2 regions of the Hominisplanchenecus sp. genome follow, and region 1 is predicted to be linked to the other one. Evidence: riboswitches for the same ligand, from Rfam matches in the RefSeq annotation. Region 1 holds a riboswitch; the other holds the start of a gene.

Region 1 (8,009 bases):
ATGGATAAGATATATAGGATGCCAAAAGCGGTCTGTTTTTACCATTTTGGTATAAAAGAGAAAGTTTCTTTCAAATTGCAGTGAGAACGGAAAGGAGAAATTTTGAAAAAACTTCTTATATATCTTCGCGACTATAAAAAAGAGAGCATTCTTGCCCCGGCGTTCAAGATGCTGGAGGCAACGTTTGACCTTCTGGTTCCTCTTGTTATGGCTGCGATCATCAACACAGGAATTGCAAACAAAGACAAAGGATACATTCTGTCACACTGCGGACTTCTGATCCTGCTTGGAGTGATCGGTCTGACCTGCAGTATCACCGCACAGTATTTTGCGGCGAAAGCATCCGTTGGATTCTGTACGAAGGTGCGGCATGTGCTGTTCTCACATATCCAGTCCCTTGGATTTGCGGAGATGGACAAGCTGGGTACTTCCACACTGATCACGCGAATGACGAGTGATATCAACCAGGTGCAGAGCGGACTGAATCTGTTCCTGAGACTGTTCCTGAGATCTCCGTTTATTGTATTCGGAAGCGTTGTCATGGCATTTATCGTAAGTCCGAAGGCGGCTGTTATTTTTGTTGTAACGATCCCGTTGCTTTCCATCGTTGTCTTTGGCATTATGTTGATCACGATGCCACTTTACCGGAAGGTACAGGGCAGCCTTGACGGGATCCTGGGGGTCACCAGGGAGAATCTGACCGGTGTGCGTGTGATCCGTGCTTTCGGAAGAGAGGAGCAGGAGAAGGATCGCTTTGAGGAGAACAACGGACTTCTGGTACGCAGCCAGCTTCTGGTCGGAAAGATCTCCGCACTGATGAATCCGCTGACTTACGTGATGATCAACCTTGCGGTTGTTGTGATCTTAAATACTGGGGCGGTGCAGATCCATCTTGGAAATATGCAGCAGGGCGATGTGGTAGCCCTTGTGAATTATATGAACCAGATTCTGATCGAGCTGGTCAAGCTGGCAAACCTGATCATTCAGGTGACAAAAGCAATGGCGTGTGCAGAGCGTGTTGCTTCTGTTCTGAACGTAGAGCCGGAAATGGAGTTTTCCTGTCCGGAAAACAATGCAAAAAACAGAAAAACAGGAACTTCAGATGAAGAAGTGGCATTTGACCATGTATCGTTCACTTACGGCGGTGCCGGTGCAGAAACGCTCTCCAATATTCATTTTACGGTGAAAAAAGGACAGACCGTGGGTATCATCGGCGGAACCGGAAGCGGAAAATCCACGCTGGTCAATCTGCTGGCACGTTTTTATGATGCAACGGACGGACAAATCCGCATCGGCGGTCACGATATCAGAAGCTATTCAAGAGAAGAGCTGCGTGGCAAGATTGGTATGGTCATGCAAAAAGCACAGCTGTTTTCCGGTACGATCCGTTCGAACCTTCTTTGGGGCAATCCAGGAGCGACCGATGAGATGCTCTGGGCAGCTCTTGAGACTGCACAGGCAGCCGAATTTGTACAGAAAAAAGAGAAACAGCTGGATGAACCGGTGGAGCAGGGAGGACGCAATCTGTCGGGAGGTCAGAAACAGCGTCTGACGATCGCCCGTGCTCTGGTGGAAGATCCGGAGATCCTGATCCTGGATGACAGTGCAAGTGCACTGGATTTTGCAACGGATGCGGCACTTCGAAAAGCAATCCGTGAGTTGGATAAAGAGATGACGGTATTTATCGTCAGCCAGAGAACATCCAGCCTGATGCATGCCGATCTGATCCTGGTGCTGGATGACGGCAAGACCGTCGGCATGGGCACGCATGAAGAACTGCTCGGAAACTGCCCGGTTTATCAGGAAATTTATGAAAGTCAGTTTGGAAAGGCAGGTGAGACGGCATGATCATGAGAATCTGGAAACATATTCGAAAATACTGGTTTTATATTGTATGCAGTCTGATTTTTGCCGCTCTTTCTGTTGCATCCCAGCTCTATGTGCCGATCCTGACCGGAAATGCTATTGACCATATGATCGGAGTCGGAAAAGTAGATTTTGCGGGCGTGGCGGCGATCGTAAGAGTGATCGTGGCAGCGACTGCCGTGACGGCGATCTCACAGTGGATCTTTGGTATCTGCAATAACAAGATCACTTATAATGTCAGTCGTGACCTGAGAAATGCAGCGATCGCCAAGATCCAGAGACTGCCGGTTTCTTATCTGGATGCACATCCGACCGGAGATCTGGTCAGCCGTGTGATCGCCGATGTAGAGCAGTTTGCAGACGGACTTTTGATGGGATTTACCCAGTTTTTTACCGGAGTTCTGACGATCCTCGGAACACTGGGTTTTATGCTGTATGTCAATGTGCCGATCACGCTCGTTGTTGTGTGCGTCACACCGCTCAGCTTTATAGTGGCAGGCTTTATCGCAAAGAAAACGTATCGTAATTTCCATATGCAGACCGAAGTCCGCGGCGAGCAGACTGCATTTATCAATGAGATGATCGAAGGACAGAAAGTGGTACAGGCATTCTGTCATGAAAAAGAAAATGTGGATCAGTTTGATGAGATGAACGAGCGTCTTCAGAAGGCGAGCCTGAAAGCCATCTTTTTCAGCAGCATCACAAACCCGGCCACCCGTTTTGTCAACAACGTGGTTTATGCCGGTGTGGCTCTTGTCGGAGCACTGTTTGCCGTGTCCGGCGGCATCAGCGTCGGTCAGCTGTCCTGCTTTTTAAGTTATGCAAACCAGTACACAAAACCGTTTAATGAAATTTCCGGTGTTGTCACAGAGCTTCAGAATGCCATGGCATGTGCGAGCCGCATTTTTGAGCTGCTCGATGAAGAAGAACGCACTCCGGACAAAGCAGATGCGAGAGTACTGACGGAAGAACAGGTTGACGGAACCGTAGAGATTTCCGATGTTTCCTTCAGCTATGTGCCGGACCGCAAACTGATCGAGCATTTCAATCTCTCCGTAAAACCGGGCGAGCGAGTGGCGATCGTAGGACCGACCGGCTGCGGAAAAACGACGATGATCAATCTGCTGATGCGTTTCTATGATGTAGATGCCGGCAAAATCTGCGTTTCCGGAACAGATATCCGTGATATCAGCCGCATTTCCCTTCGCAGAAGTTACGGCATGGTGCTCCAGGATACCTGGCTGAAATCAGGAACGATTTATGAAAATATTGCCTACGGCAGGCCGGATGCCACAAAAGAACAGGTCATCGAAGCTGCCAAAGCGGCTCATGCCCACAGCTTTATCAAGCGACTGCCGGACGGCTATGACACCGTGATCTCAGAAGACGGAGGCAATATCAGCCAGGGACAGAAACAGCTGCTGTGTATCGCCAGAGTCATGCTCTGCCTGCCGCCGATGCTGATCCTGGATGAGGCAACATCCAGCATCGATACCCGTACCGAGATCAAGATCCAGCAGGCCTTTGCCAGCATGATGAAAGGCCGCACCAGCTTTATCGTGGCACATCGTCTCTCGACGATACGTGAAGCAGATATTATTCTTGTGATGGACAGTGGAAAAGTTATAGAACAGGGAACACACGAAGAGTTGCTGGCGGAAAAAGGATTTTATGCAAAATTATATAACAGTCAGTATGAATTGTGATAGTTTTGTAAAGTAGTGTCCTTGTTTTGTAAAGAAATTCTGATATGATTATACCTGATACCAGTGGCACTCGTTTAGTGCCGACCGAAGCGGAGCGTAGATTGTAAGAGTTACTTCGTAACGGAGCAATTCGTGGGCATCAGTAAAAAAAGAACGTAACAGAAGGAAGGTGCTAAAGTGAAACAGATTGTCATATATAAATCGAGAACCGGATTTACGAAAAAATATGCAAAGTGGCTTGCACAGTCGTTAAACTGTGAGTGCATACCACAGGAAGATGTCGGCGGAGAAAGGCTCTCGGATTACGATGTGATCATTTTCGGGAGCAGCTTCCGTGCAGGAAATGTAGAAGAGCTGAAATGGTACAAAGAGACGATTCTGCCGTTTGAAAAGACAAACGTGCTGTTTGTGACCGGGGCGATGCCGCCGTCTTCTGCAGACGCTGTCAAGTCTATTGAACAGCAGCTGGGCAAAGGAGAGGACAGAGAAGTAAAAGTATTCTACCTGCAAAGCGGGCTGAATTATGAAGCGATGAATCTTGGCGATAAGCTTATGATGAAAGTCTTCTGCAAGATGATGAAGAGCCGCAAAGCACACAGTGAAGAAGAGAAAGCCCTTTTTGAACAGATGCAGAAATCCTTTGATGTCTGTGAAAAGGCAAATCTCGAACCGATGCTCAACTATATACAGGGATTATAAAAAAACAGGAATGTTACATGATTAGAATATGAGATGTGACATTCCTGCTTTTTTGACTTTATATAATAAAAAGCATCTGTTATACGAATCGAACAAACGTATGTAAGATACGAAAAAATTCAGTTATATCAAGGACTTTCAGCAAAAAGAAAAAAGTGGATTTGATTGACAATTATAGGAAATAGGGGTACACTGTTGGCGTAATAGAGGGCTAATTTCATAGGAGTTTTGTGGTGAGATTGCGTTTATGTGATCTCTTTAAAGGAATCCGGTGAGAATCCGGAACAGTTATTCCCTGCTGTATGGGGGACGAAAAAGATTATTTGCCACTGGTTAGTCAAACTGGGAAGGCATCTTGAGTAGGAGGAACCCAAGTCAGAACACAAACACAAAACCGGTTTATCAGCAACGTCCGCAGGCATAGCGGAGGTGTATTTTTTGTCCCCTTTTGCCCGGTGTCTGAAAATTATGAAATTGGAGAACACACAGAAAGGGAAGGAGGAAAACGAAAAAGGAAAACACAGATGTGAGCATGTGTAAAATAAAAAAAGCAAACAGAAGCGAATCGCCAAAAAGCGAATGAGGAGGAACAAATGGAACGAAGAGAAAAAAGATTTGCTTCCAGAATTCTGGCATGGTTTCTGACCTTTTTGATGATCACAACCATGATTCCGACAAGTGCATTCGCAGCACTGCCGGCACAGGACACGGGAGCAGTTGTTTCAGAGGATGCGTCATCGGATGAAACAACGCAGGATGGTATTCTTTTAAAGACAACTTTGACGGACAAGCTTAAGGTAAAAGGACAGCGCAAGCTGTTCGATGTCTGGGCAAGAGATGCTGAGGACAACACGCTCAAACCGACAGCAACTCTTGACGGACAGGTACTTTCGGCAACCTGGAGTGATAATGTAAAGACAAGCTTTACGCTGGATTTCCAGGGCATGGAAGAAGGAGAGCATACCGTTGTTATTTCCGCAGAAGACGGAAAAGGAGCATCGAAAACACAGACTTATACCGTTATTTATCAGAAAGCCAAAAAAGGCGAATTTATCGGTTATGCAACGGTCAGCATTGAAGCCTTTACAATCTCAAAAGGTTATATCGTAGAACCAGTTCTGATGCCGGTTTACGAAGGTGACAATGCAGCGAAAGCATTTGTAAACCTGATCCGTGAAGAAGGCTATGATGTAGAATACACCGGAAGTCTGACCAGCGGTTTCTATCTGTCCCATATCGTAGGATCTAATGCAAAAAACCCAAAGAATGCGACAAAGAAACTGGATCTTGCCGGTGCAGCACTTGAGCCGCATATGGCAGAAAAACTTCCGGATCTGATGTTTGACGCCGACGGCGGAACAGAAGGTTCTCTTGGTGAATTTGACTACAACTACATGTCAGGATGGATGTACTGTGTAAATACGGTATTCCCGAATGTAGGATTTGCAGATTATTATCTGTCTGACGGCGATGTCATGCGTGCACAGTTTACTCTGAAGTACGGCGGTGATATCGGAGGTTCCAGCGGTATGGGCGGCGGCTATGATGATTCTTACAGCGTCGCAAACAAAGATGTGCTGACCACCACTCTGGCAAAGATCAATTCTGCACCGAACAGTGCCGAGCTGAAGGCAGATCCGGATATCGCAGCAAAGATCACAGAAGCAAAAGAAGTTCTGCAAAATATTGTTGCAGAACAGAGTGAAGTAGATAAAGTAAACGATGAACTGAACAAACTGCTTGGCGGTGAGATCACAAGTATCACACTGGATCAGAGTGAGATCACACTGGAAAACGAAGGTACCATGCAGTTAAATGCAAAAGTGGAGCTGACAGGCAAACCGACCGAGCCAATCGAATGGAACAGTGAAGAACCTTCTGTTGCAACGGTGAAAAATGGTTTGGTAACAGCTGTCGGTGCAGGAACGACCACGATCACGGCAACCTGCGGCGAAAAGACAGCAACCTGTAAAGTAACCGTAAATGCAAGTCCGCTTCAGGAAGTCCGGCTGGATAAATCAAAAATGGAAATCCTGAAAAATGACAGTGAAACACTGACAGCGACACTGGTTCCGGCAAATACCACAGATGACAGAACTGTTACCTGGAGCACAAATGCAGAAGATGTCGCAACGGTAAATCAGAGCGGAAGAGTAACCGGTAAAAAAGAAGGAACGGCTGTCATTACAGCAAAGGTTGGTGACAAAGAGGCCAGCTGTACGGTAACAGTCAAAGAAGTCCATACACAGCGGATTTATTTTGATGACAGCAAACTGACCCTGAATAAAGGAAAGAACAAAACCTTATCTCTGAGATTTGATCCGTCCAATACAACGGATGCAAAAAAAGCGACCTGGGAAAGCTCAGAGCCGAGCGTTGCAAGTGTTTCCACAAGCGGATACGTACGTGCACTGAAAAAAGGAACGACTACGGTCACGGCAAAAATCGGTGACATGACTGCTTCCATTGAAATAGAAGTTGTAGAAGTGCCGATGACCGGCGTAAAGATCAGCTATGGCTCTAAATCACTGAAAGTAAAACAGTTCACCTATATGTCAGCAAGCTATCTTCCAAGTGATACCACAGATACCAAGAGCGGAACCTGGAAGAGCAGCAATACAAATGTGGCAACCGTTTCCAGTTCAGGAAGGGTAACTGCAGTCAGTGAAGGCGAAGCGATCATCACATTCATAAGCGGTGCTTTTACTGCAGAATGTTATGTAAAAGTTCTGCCTGCAAATGCAGACGTGTTCAGCACCATATCCATCACTCCGAATCAGAAAGAGATTGGATGTGGCGTTTCTGATACACAGAAGATTATGGCAGATGTAGGCAATGGAACCGATCCGGTCGTATGGACTTCTTCCAATCCGGCAGTTGTGGCAGTCAGCACAGACCAGTCTTTGGCAGCAGCACAGTCAGCAGAGAATACGATGCAGGTTGGAAAAGAAGCAGTGGTCACAGCAACCGGAAAGGGAACAGCAGTGATCACAGCAAAATCAGGACAGAAGAGCGTAGATATTCCGGTAACCGTTGTAGCAGCCGGCATGAAAGAGTTCAAGATCCTGGCAGGAACCAATGCAGAAACTTCTTTTGCATACGAGATCACACCGGAATATAATATTACGAAAAACAAATATCAGGTTGTCATCCCGGATGCAATTACCAATGTATATCTCTACTCCAAACTTGCAGATAATGTAACTGCAACGGTAACAGCACGTTACACAGCGGCAAATAACGGATCTGCGAAGAATATTACACTGAGAAGTGGTGCGACATCAAGTGCCGCCTACCTGACCAAAAAAGACATGAATGGCAACACACTGTATGTAGATGTGAAGAAGGGAGACGAGACAACAACTTATGAATTTGATGTTGTTCGTGAATCCACTCTGACATCCTTAAGTGTGGCATCTGCAGATGGAGAAGAAGTACTTCATCCTGGCTTTGATAAAAATGTAACAGATTACACAGTCAGTGTAACCGACAACAACGACAGCGTAAAAATAAATGCAGCAGCATTTCTGGAAAACGCAGCAGTTTCTGTCAACGGTACCGCAGTGACAGGAGAAACATCAGTTCCTCTGAGCGGAGATGAGACTGTGATCACCGTCAAAGCAGCAATGGAAGATGCACCGTCTCAGGCAAGAGAATACAAGATTCATGTTCTGAGAAAAAAATCCGTAAAACTGACACTGAAAGCAGATCCGGCAGATACAGTGATCACACTGAAAG
Region 2 (8,009 bases), on a different contig from region 1:
TTGCAGCCGCCGCAAGTTTCATTTTCTGCTGTTTTTTTAATTTTGCCATATATTTGACCTCCCCTTCAGAGATATCGGAGGTATGCAAAACCGAAAAGGCCTGTTTGTATTTTTCTTTATTCGTCATTTTCCCATTCCTCCTTCAGTGCTGTTTTCAGAAGAGAGCGTCCGCGTGACAGGCGTGTTTTTACGTTGCTTTCCGAGAGCTTTAAAATATCGGCGATTTCCCTGACGGAATAATCTTCATAATAAAATAAATGAATAACGATGCGATATTTTTCGGGAAGTTTCAGAACTTCCTCGAATAAATTCTCAGATTCCGGATTTTCAAAAGTTAACGTTTCTATATAATCCTCCAGCGAACGTCTGTTACGCCGCCAGAAAGCAAGCGTTGTATTTTTCGCTTTATTGATCACGATACGGATCAGCCACGCACGGATATGCTGCTCATCTTCAAAATCTTTGCTTGTCGTGTAATACTGGATCAATGTATCCTGAACAACATCTTCTGCATCTGCCTGATTTTTACAGATGTTAAAGGCGATGGCGTAGAGATTGTTCTGATAGCGTTCGATCAGTTCCTGTACAGGTTGTCTCATGAGTACTCCTAAAATATAAAATTTGATGTAACTGTTCAGAGCCAACCTCCAAAATGCTACGCATTTCGTCGGTGTGGCGTATCCGCCAAATAAAATTTCAAAAACAGTTTTAAAAATGCAAGCATTTTATACCTGTTTTTTGAAATTTTGCTTGGCTCTGAACAGTTACAATTTGATAACAATTCATTGCAGATTGAAGTATTTGCTGCCTGAATCGTAAAAATTGCAAGTCCTTGATCAAGGTGCTTTCAATTATAATACAAATCAGCAGGGAAAAAGGTTACAAAAAAGTATTTTCGTTTTTCAGAGAAAACGATATAATAGAAACAGTATCTTTTTCATGTGTGAATGAAGGGGATAAATCTGTAAAAGAAAAGAGCCGGTGTACACGTTATGCCGGGTGTTACGATCGGAAACAATGTTGTGATCGGCGGCGGAAGTGTTGTCGTGAAAGATATTCCGGATAATGTGGTAGCAGTTGGAAATCCGGCGAAGGTGATCAAGACACTGGATGCAGAGAAGTTCAGAAAAGAACCTTCTGATTTACAGAAATAAGAATTTTTGATAAGATTAAGTCAGCAGAGAAAAGGGGATTTTCGGGGGAATTGATATGGGAATGTTTTTAAACAGTATTGAGCCATATGATAAATACAAAACAATTACGAAAGGTCTTTATTTTGTAGACAAAACAGAGCTGCTGGAAGAATTAATACCGGCTCTGGAACAGGAACAGAGATTTTTCTGTATCACAAGACCAAGGCGTTTTGGAAAAACGGTTATGGCGAATATGATAGCATCTTTTTTTGAAAAATCGGAGGGCGGTTCTGATATTTTTGACAGACTTAAAATTTCAGAATATCCAAAATATAAAGAGCATTTAAATAAACATGATGTGGTATATATTGATTTCAGTGAAATGCCGAAAGAATGTGATAGCTATAAAAAATATATTTCTCGCATTGAAGAGGGAATATATTATGATTTAAGAGAAAAATATTCGGATTTGTATTTAAAGCAGGAAGATGCTATATGGGATATTTTTTCGAAAATATTCAATGAAACAAAAAAGAAATTTATTTTTGTTATGGATGAATGGGATGCGGTATTTCACATGTCATTTATGACAGAAAAGAACAGAGAAGACTATCTGCTTTTTTTGAAATTATTATTAAAAGGACAGAGTTATGTTGAGCTTGCCTATATGACAGGGGTGTTGCCGATTGCAAAATATTCCGACGGATCGGAATTGAATATGTTTCTGGAATATAATATGGCAACACGTATTCGTTTCAGTGAGTATTTTGGATTTTCAGATGAAGAAGTAGATAAGTTGTATGAAAAATATCTTCAGAATACAAAAAAGCCTCAAATTGACCGAGAGGGCTTGAGGGAATGGTATGACGGTTATCACACAGCATCCGGTCAGAGATTGTATAATCCGCGTTCGGTTGTATGTGCATTGTCCGATAATCAGCTGTCAAATTACTGGGTCAGCTCAGGAAAATATGATTCCGTGTTCAGCTATGTTAAAAACAATATAGATGACGTACAGGAAGATCTGGTTCTCATGTTTGCAGGAGAAAAAATACCATCGGGTATTGAGGAATATGCAGCAACGGCACAGCAGCTCGATACAAAGGAAGAAATATATTCGGCGATGGTTGTTTATGGGTTATTGACGTATGATAATGGCTGCGTGTTTATTCCAAATAAAGAGTTACAGGGAAGCTATGCATCTATGATGAAAAAGGAAAAATCCCTGGGATATATATACAGACTTGCAAATATTTCTAATAAAATGTTACAGGCGACTTTAAATAAAGATACAGATACTATGGCTGAAATTTTGCAATATGCACATAATACGGAAACGCCAATCTTATCTTATAATAATGAGGTGGAATTATCGGCGATTGTAAATCTGGTTTATCTTTCTGCAAGAGATTTTTATAGGATAGAAAGAGAAGATAAAGCTGGAAAAGGATTTGAGGACTTTATTTTTTATCCTGTCAGATATGAAGATAAGGGCATCATATTGGAATTAAAAGTGGATCAGACACCAGAAGAAGCTATCAAACAGATTAAAGAAAAAGATTATATATTACGTTTCAAAGGAAAACTGGGAGAACACAGACAATACCCGCAAAATATTCTGGCAGTGGGGATTTCATATGATAAAATAACAAAAAAACATACCTGTAAAATAGAAGAATTATTAATAAATAGCTAAGTAAAAAAGGAAGAAAAAGTGAGGTATGAATCAGATTTATCGATATTATGGTAGTAACGGGAATTGATATAGATAATTGTTTTTTATGGTTGTGCCTTGAGTTAAAATAACATAAAACAGTTGATTATTTTAAAATTTATGCTATAATTTGGAAATGTAAATAACAGTCAGATATAAATGATAGGTTATAGGGTAATTATCGGACTGTTAGGAACGAATATTTGAAATAGAATAAGAAGCAGCTGGTGCCGCCGCAAGGCGGAGAATAGGGAAACAGGTGAAAGACCCGTGCGATCTCGTCACTGTAAACAGGAGTGCATTGCTTATTATGCCACTGAGATATCGGGAAGGCGGCAATGTGCGTTAAAACTGTAAGCCAGGAGACCTGCCAGACTGTGGTGCGGGGAATAGATATTCCAGGTCACGAGGATTGATTGTACCGAATTGAAATAGAAACAGCGAAGCCGAAGAAGTTCTGGTTTGGCTGTTGTTATCCAGTATACAGTCCAACGACGTGTGTTCGTTGGATTTTCTTTTTCTCCCAAATCTTATTTGTTTCAAATAAAAGTATTATTTTGGGAGGAAAGGCAAATGAAGAAAAAACTGGTAACGATTTTATGTGTAACAACAATTACAGCATCTATGCTGGCAGGATGCGGAAGCAAAACAGCAGAGACAACTGCTCCGACAGAGACAACTGCAGTAACCGAGACAGCAGCAGCTACCGAAGCGGCAACAACCGAGGCAGCTTCTGAAACAGCAGCAGCTACGGAAGCAGAAGATGATCAGGCAGCAGCAGATAAAGTAGCAGCTTTGATCGATGCAATTTATGTTCAGGAAAGAAATGAGAACACAGACGAGCAGTGTAAAGAAGCAAAAGAAGCATGGGATGCTCTGACAGATGCTCAGAAAGAACTGGTTGAAGGCGAAGAAGCTGATCCGGATTATTTCGGAAGAGATACCGGTGATGCATCCAAAGATGATCCGCGCAATGGTGATGAGATCGGTGAAAACGAACTCCTGGTTGTAAGCTTTGGTACTTCTTTCAATGACAGCCGTGTTGCTGATATCAAAGGTATTGAAGATGCACTGCAGGCTGCAAATCCGGACTGGTCTGTAAGAAGAGCATTCACAGCACAGATCATTATCAATCACATCCAGGCTCGTGATGATGAGCACATCGACAACATGGATCAGGCTCTGGAACGTGCCGTAAATAATGGCGTTAAAAATCTGGTTATTCAGCCTACACATCTGATGCATGGTGCAGAGTATGACGAACTGATGGATGCCGTAGATGCATATAAAGATAAATTTGAATCTGTAAAAGTAGCAGAACCGCTGCTGGGTGAGGTCGGAGATGATGCAGATACTGTAAACGATGATAAAAAAGCAGTAGCAGAAGCAATCACTTCTGAAGCAGTAGCAACAGCAAATTATGATTCCCTGGATGCAGCAAAAGAAGATGGCGTTGCATTTGTATTTATGGGACATGGAACTTCTCATACAGCAAAAGTTTCTTACAGCCAGATGCAGGCTCAGATGAAAGAGCTTGGTTATGAAAATGTATTTATCGGAACCGTTGAAGGCGAACCGGAAGAGACAGCATGCGAAGAAGTGATCAAAGCTGTATCTGCAGCAGGATACAAAAAAGTAATCCTTCGTCCGCTGATGGTTGTTGCTGGAGATCATGCAAACAACGATATGGCAGGCGATGATGACGATTCTTGGAAGAGCCAGTTTGAGGCATCCGGAAAATTTGACAGCATTGATACACAGATCGCAGGTCTGGGTGAGATCAAAGCAATCCAGGATCTCTACGTTGCTCATACAGCAGATGCTATAAACGAGTAATAAGTAATACATGAGGTGTACCTCGCAGCAGGAATGTCAGAGGTATTCTTGAAAAAAGAAGCAAAATAGAAGGACAGGAACAAAAATGAAGAAAAGAATCATTACATTAGCAGGATTAATGGCACTTAGCTGTGCACTGGCAGTTGGCTGCGGAAACAGCACAAGCCAGACAGAAACACAGAGTGCTGCACAGACAGAGGCAGCTTCTGAAACACAGGTACAGACCGAAGAAACACAGGAGGCAGAGAGTGTAGCAGAAACGACCGCAGACACAGAGGCAACAGAAGCCGCTGCAACACTGGAAGATGGAACGTACACTGCTGATTTTAATACAGACAGCAGTATGTTCCAGGTCAATGAAATGTATGATGGAAAAGGAACTCTGACCGTAAAAGACGGAAAGATGACCATTCATATCACGCTGCGTTCTACAAACATTGTAAATCTGTATCCGGGACTTGCAGAAGATGCACAGAAAGATGGAGCAGAACTGCTGCAGCCAGTTGTGGAAACCGTAGATTATAATGACGGTGAACCGGCAGAAGAAGTGAATGCATTTGATGTTCCTGTTCCGGCTATCGACGAGGAATTTGATCTGGCACTGATCGGAACAAAAGGAAAATGGTATGACCATAAAGTCAGCGTTTCCAATCCGGTAAAAGCAGAAGAATAAAAAATATCAGATTTTGCGAAAAGCTGCTGCGATATGTATCTACATATTTTGCAGCAGCTTTTTATCTTGAAAAGGAGAAATCATGACAGCAGAGGAACTAAATTTAAAAGACGGTGAATACACCGCAGAAGTTACGATGGAAGGCGGAAGCGGAAGAGCAACGATCGATTCTCCGACTGACATTTCGGTAAAAGATGGAAAAGTAACAGCTGAGATTAAATGGAGCAGTTCACATTATGACTATATGCTGGTTGACGGTGAAAAATTTCTTCCGGTCAATACGGAAGGAAATTCTGTTTTTGAGGTTCCGGTTGCAGAATTTGATAAACCGATGACGGTAATGGCAGATACGACTGCGATGAGTGTACCGCATGAAATCGAATATACGCTGACCTTTGCATCAGACACCGTGACAGCGTCCGGCTCCGGATCAGGTATGAGTGGATCGGTAAATATCGCATTATGGATTGCAGTTGCAGTGGCTGTGTTCATACCGGCTGTTACCAGGATGAGACGAAAGGAAAAGAAATGAAGAAAATAATGGGGGTACTCGGTGTTGTATTCTGCCTGATGCTGGCAGGCTGTGCATCGCAAAAACAGGATACGATTGAAAAGCGAAATACTGATATCAGCAAGGATCTGACATACGACCACAGCATGGAACTGGAGTACGCAAAGATGTTTGCGGTGGATTATTATCAGAATGATTATGCACTTGTCACGATCGCAGATGACGGGAAATATCTGATCGTACCGGAAGGAGAATCTGTGCCGGAAGATATGGATAAGGATATCACGGTGCTGCAGCAGCCGATCCAGAATATTTATCTGGCGGCTTCGGCGGCGATGGATATGTTTGTGGCGACAGATGCACTGGATGCGGTTCGATTCAGCTCGCTGAAAGCAGATGGCTGGTACATAGAAGAGGCGAAAAAAGCCATGGAAGATGGGGATATTATTTATGCCGGGAAATATTCAGCCCCGGACTATGAGATGATATTGAATGAAAACTGTGGGCTTGCCATCGAGAATACCATGATTCTGCATACACCGGAAGTAAAAGAGCAGATGGAAAAATTTAATATTCCGGTTCTGGTCGATCATTCCAGCTATGAGACAAATCCGCTCGGACGTACGGAATGGGTCAAACTTTACGGGCTGCTGACCGGGCATGAAGATCAGGCAGAGCAGGCGTTTGATGCAGAAGCGAAAGCGTTTGAACAGGTGAGTGATCAGGATGCAACCGGAAAAACGGTGGCATTTTTCTATATCACGACAAATGGGGAAGCAAATGTGCGAAAAAGTGCGGATTATCTGCCGAAAATGATTGAACTTGCCGGCGGAAGCTATATTTTTGATGATCTAGGTGACGAGGAGGAAGCGACATCTACAGTTTCCCTTCAGATGGAAGAATTTTATGCCGGAGCAAAAGATGCAGACTATATTATTTATAATAGTACAATAGAGGGAGAATTGTCTTCTATGCAGGATCTTCTGGCAAAAAGCCCGCTGCTTGAGAAATTCAAAGCGGTGAAAGAAGGACATGTATACTGCACGACCAAGAATCTCTATCAGTCAACAATGGAACTTGGGACAATCACATCCGATATTCGAAAAATGCTGACCGGAGACGATGCAGACCTGACTTATCTGTATAAGGTGGAGTGATACGATGAAAAAAAGCAGATATGGTGCTGCATTTATCATTCTTGCAGCTTTGTTATTTTTATTTTTGGTTTTGAATATATGCATCGGAAGTGTAAATATACCGGTTTCGGAGATACCGAAAATGCTGTGGGGAAATGGAGCGGATGAAACCTTTACGGATATTGTGATGGGAATCCGTTTTCCGAGAGCAATGGCAGCGGCAATCCTGGGCGGCGGGCTGGCATTGTCCGGATATCTTTTGCAGACTTTTTTTCATAATCCGATCGCCGGACCGTTTACACTGGGGATTTCCTCCGGAGCAAAACTGGTCGTGGCACTTGTCATGGTAGCTTCCCTTGGAAATGCCCTGCATTTAAGTTCCTGGGTGATGATCATGGCAGCTTTTGTTGGTTCCATGATCTGTATGGGATTTGTGATCCTGATGTCGAAAGTGACCGATCAGATGTCGATGCTGATCGTTAGCGGCGTTATGATCGGATATATCTGTTCTGCGATTACCGATTTTGTGGTAACATTTGCGGACGATGCCGATATTGTCAATCTGCATAACTGGTCAAAAGGAAGTTTTTCCGGGATTACCTGGGATAATGTAGTGATCATGGCGATCGTTGTCGGGATCACTTCGATCTGCGTTTTTCTGATGTCAAAACCGATCAGTGCCTATCAGATGGGAGAATCTTATGCCCAGAATATGGGACTGAATGTACAGCTGTTTCGCATACTGCTCGTGCTGTTATCCAGTATTCTGTCAGCCTGTGTGACAGCCTTTGCAGGACCGGTATCCTTTGTCGGAATTGCTGTTCCGCATCTGGTTAAAAATTTATTCGGAACCGCAAAACCGATCATCATGATACCCGCGTGTTTCCTTGGCGGATCTGTGTTCTGCCTGCTCTGTGACCTCTTGGCAAGAATCATGTTTGCTCCGACAGAACTTTCCATCAGTACGATCACAGCGGTATTTGGGGCACCGGTGGTAATCTATATT

Evidence for each region. Region 1 has a riboswitch for cobalamin ahead of ACLTL4_RS00190 (Ig-like domain-containing protein). Riboswitches for the same ligand answer to the same signal wherever they lie in the genome.
Region 2: another riboswitch for cobalamin. It lies ahead of ACLTL4_RS00505 (sirohydrochlorin cobaltochelatase); the one in region 1 lies ahead of ACLTL4_RS00190 (Ig-like domain-containing protein).

The regions. Positions count from the first base shown of each region.
Region 1 is NZ_JBKVNQ010000001.1:51,209-59,217, forward strand. Features, by position in the region: gene ACLTL4_RS00175 (ABC transporter ATP-binding protein) at 103-1,848, shown strand; gene ACLTL4_RS00180 (ABC transporter ATP-binding protein) at 1,845-3,572, shown strand; gene ACLTL4_RS00185 (flavodoxin domain-containing protein) at 3,750-4,271, shown strand; cobalamin riboswitch at 4,485-4,678, shown strand; gene ACLTL4_RS00190 (Ig-like domain-containing protein) at 4,865-8,009, shown strand, end outside.
Region 2 is NZ_JBKVNQ010000002.1:45,353-53,361, reverse strand. Features, by position in the region: gene ACLTL4_RS00525 (hypothetical protein) at 1-49, opposite strand, end outside; gene ACLTL4_RS00520 (RNA polymerase sigma factor) at 117-599, opposite strand; partial or broken gene ACLTL4_RS00515 (sugar O-acetyltransferase) at 978-1,154, shown strand; gene ACLTL4_RS00510 (AAA family ATPase) at 1,210-2,829, shown strand; cobalamin riboswitch at 3,056-3,237, shown strand; gene ACLTL4_RS00505 (sirohydrochlorin cobaltochelatase) at 3,421-4,683, shown strand; gene ACLTL4_RS00500 (hypothetical protein) at 4,769-5,356, shown strand; gene ACLTL4_RS00495 (hypothetical protein) at 5,439-5,888, shown strand; gene ACLTL4_RS00490 (ABC transporter substrate-binding protein) at 5,885-7,024, shown strand; gene ACLTL4_RS00485 (FecCD family ABC transporter permease) at 7,029-8,009, shown strand, end outside.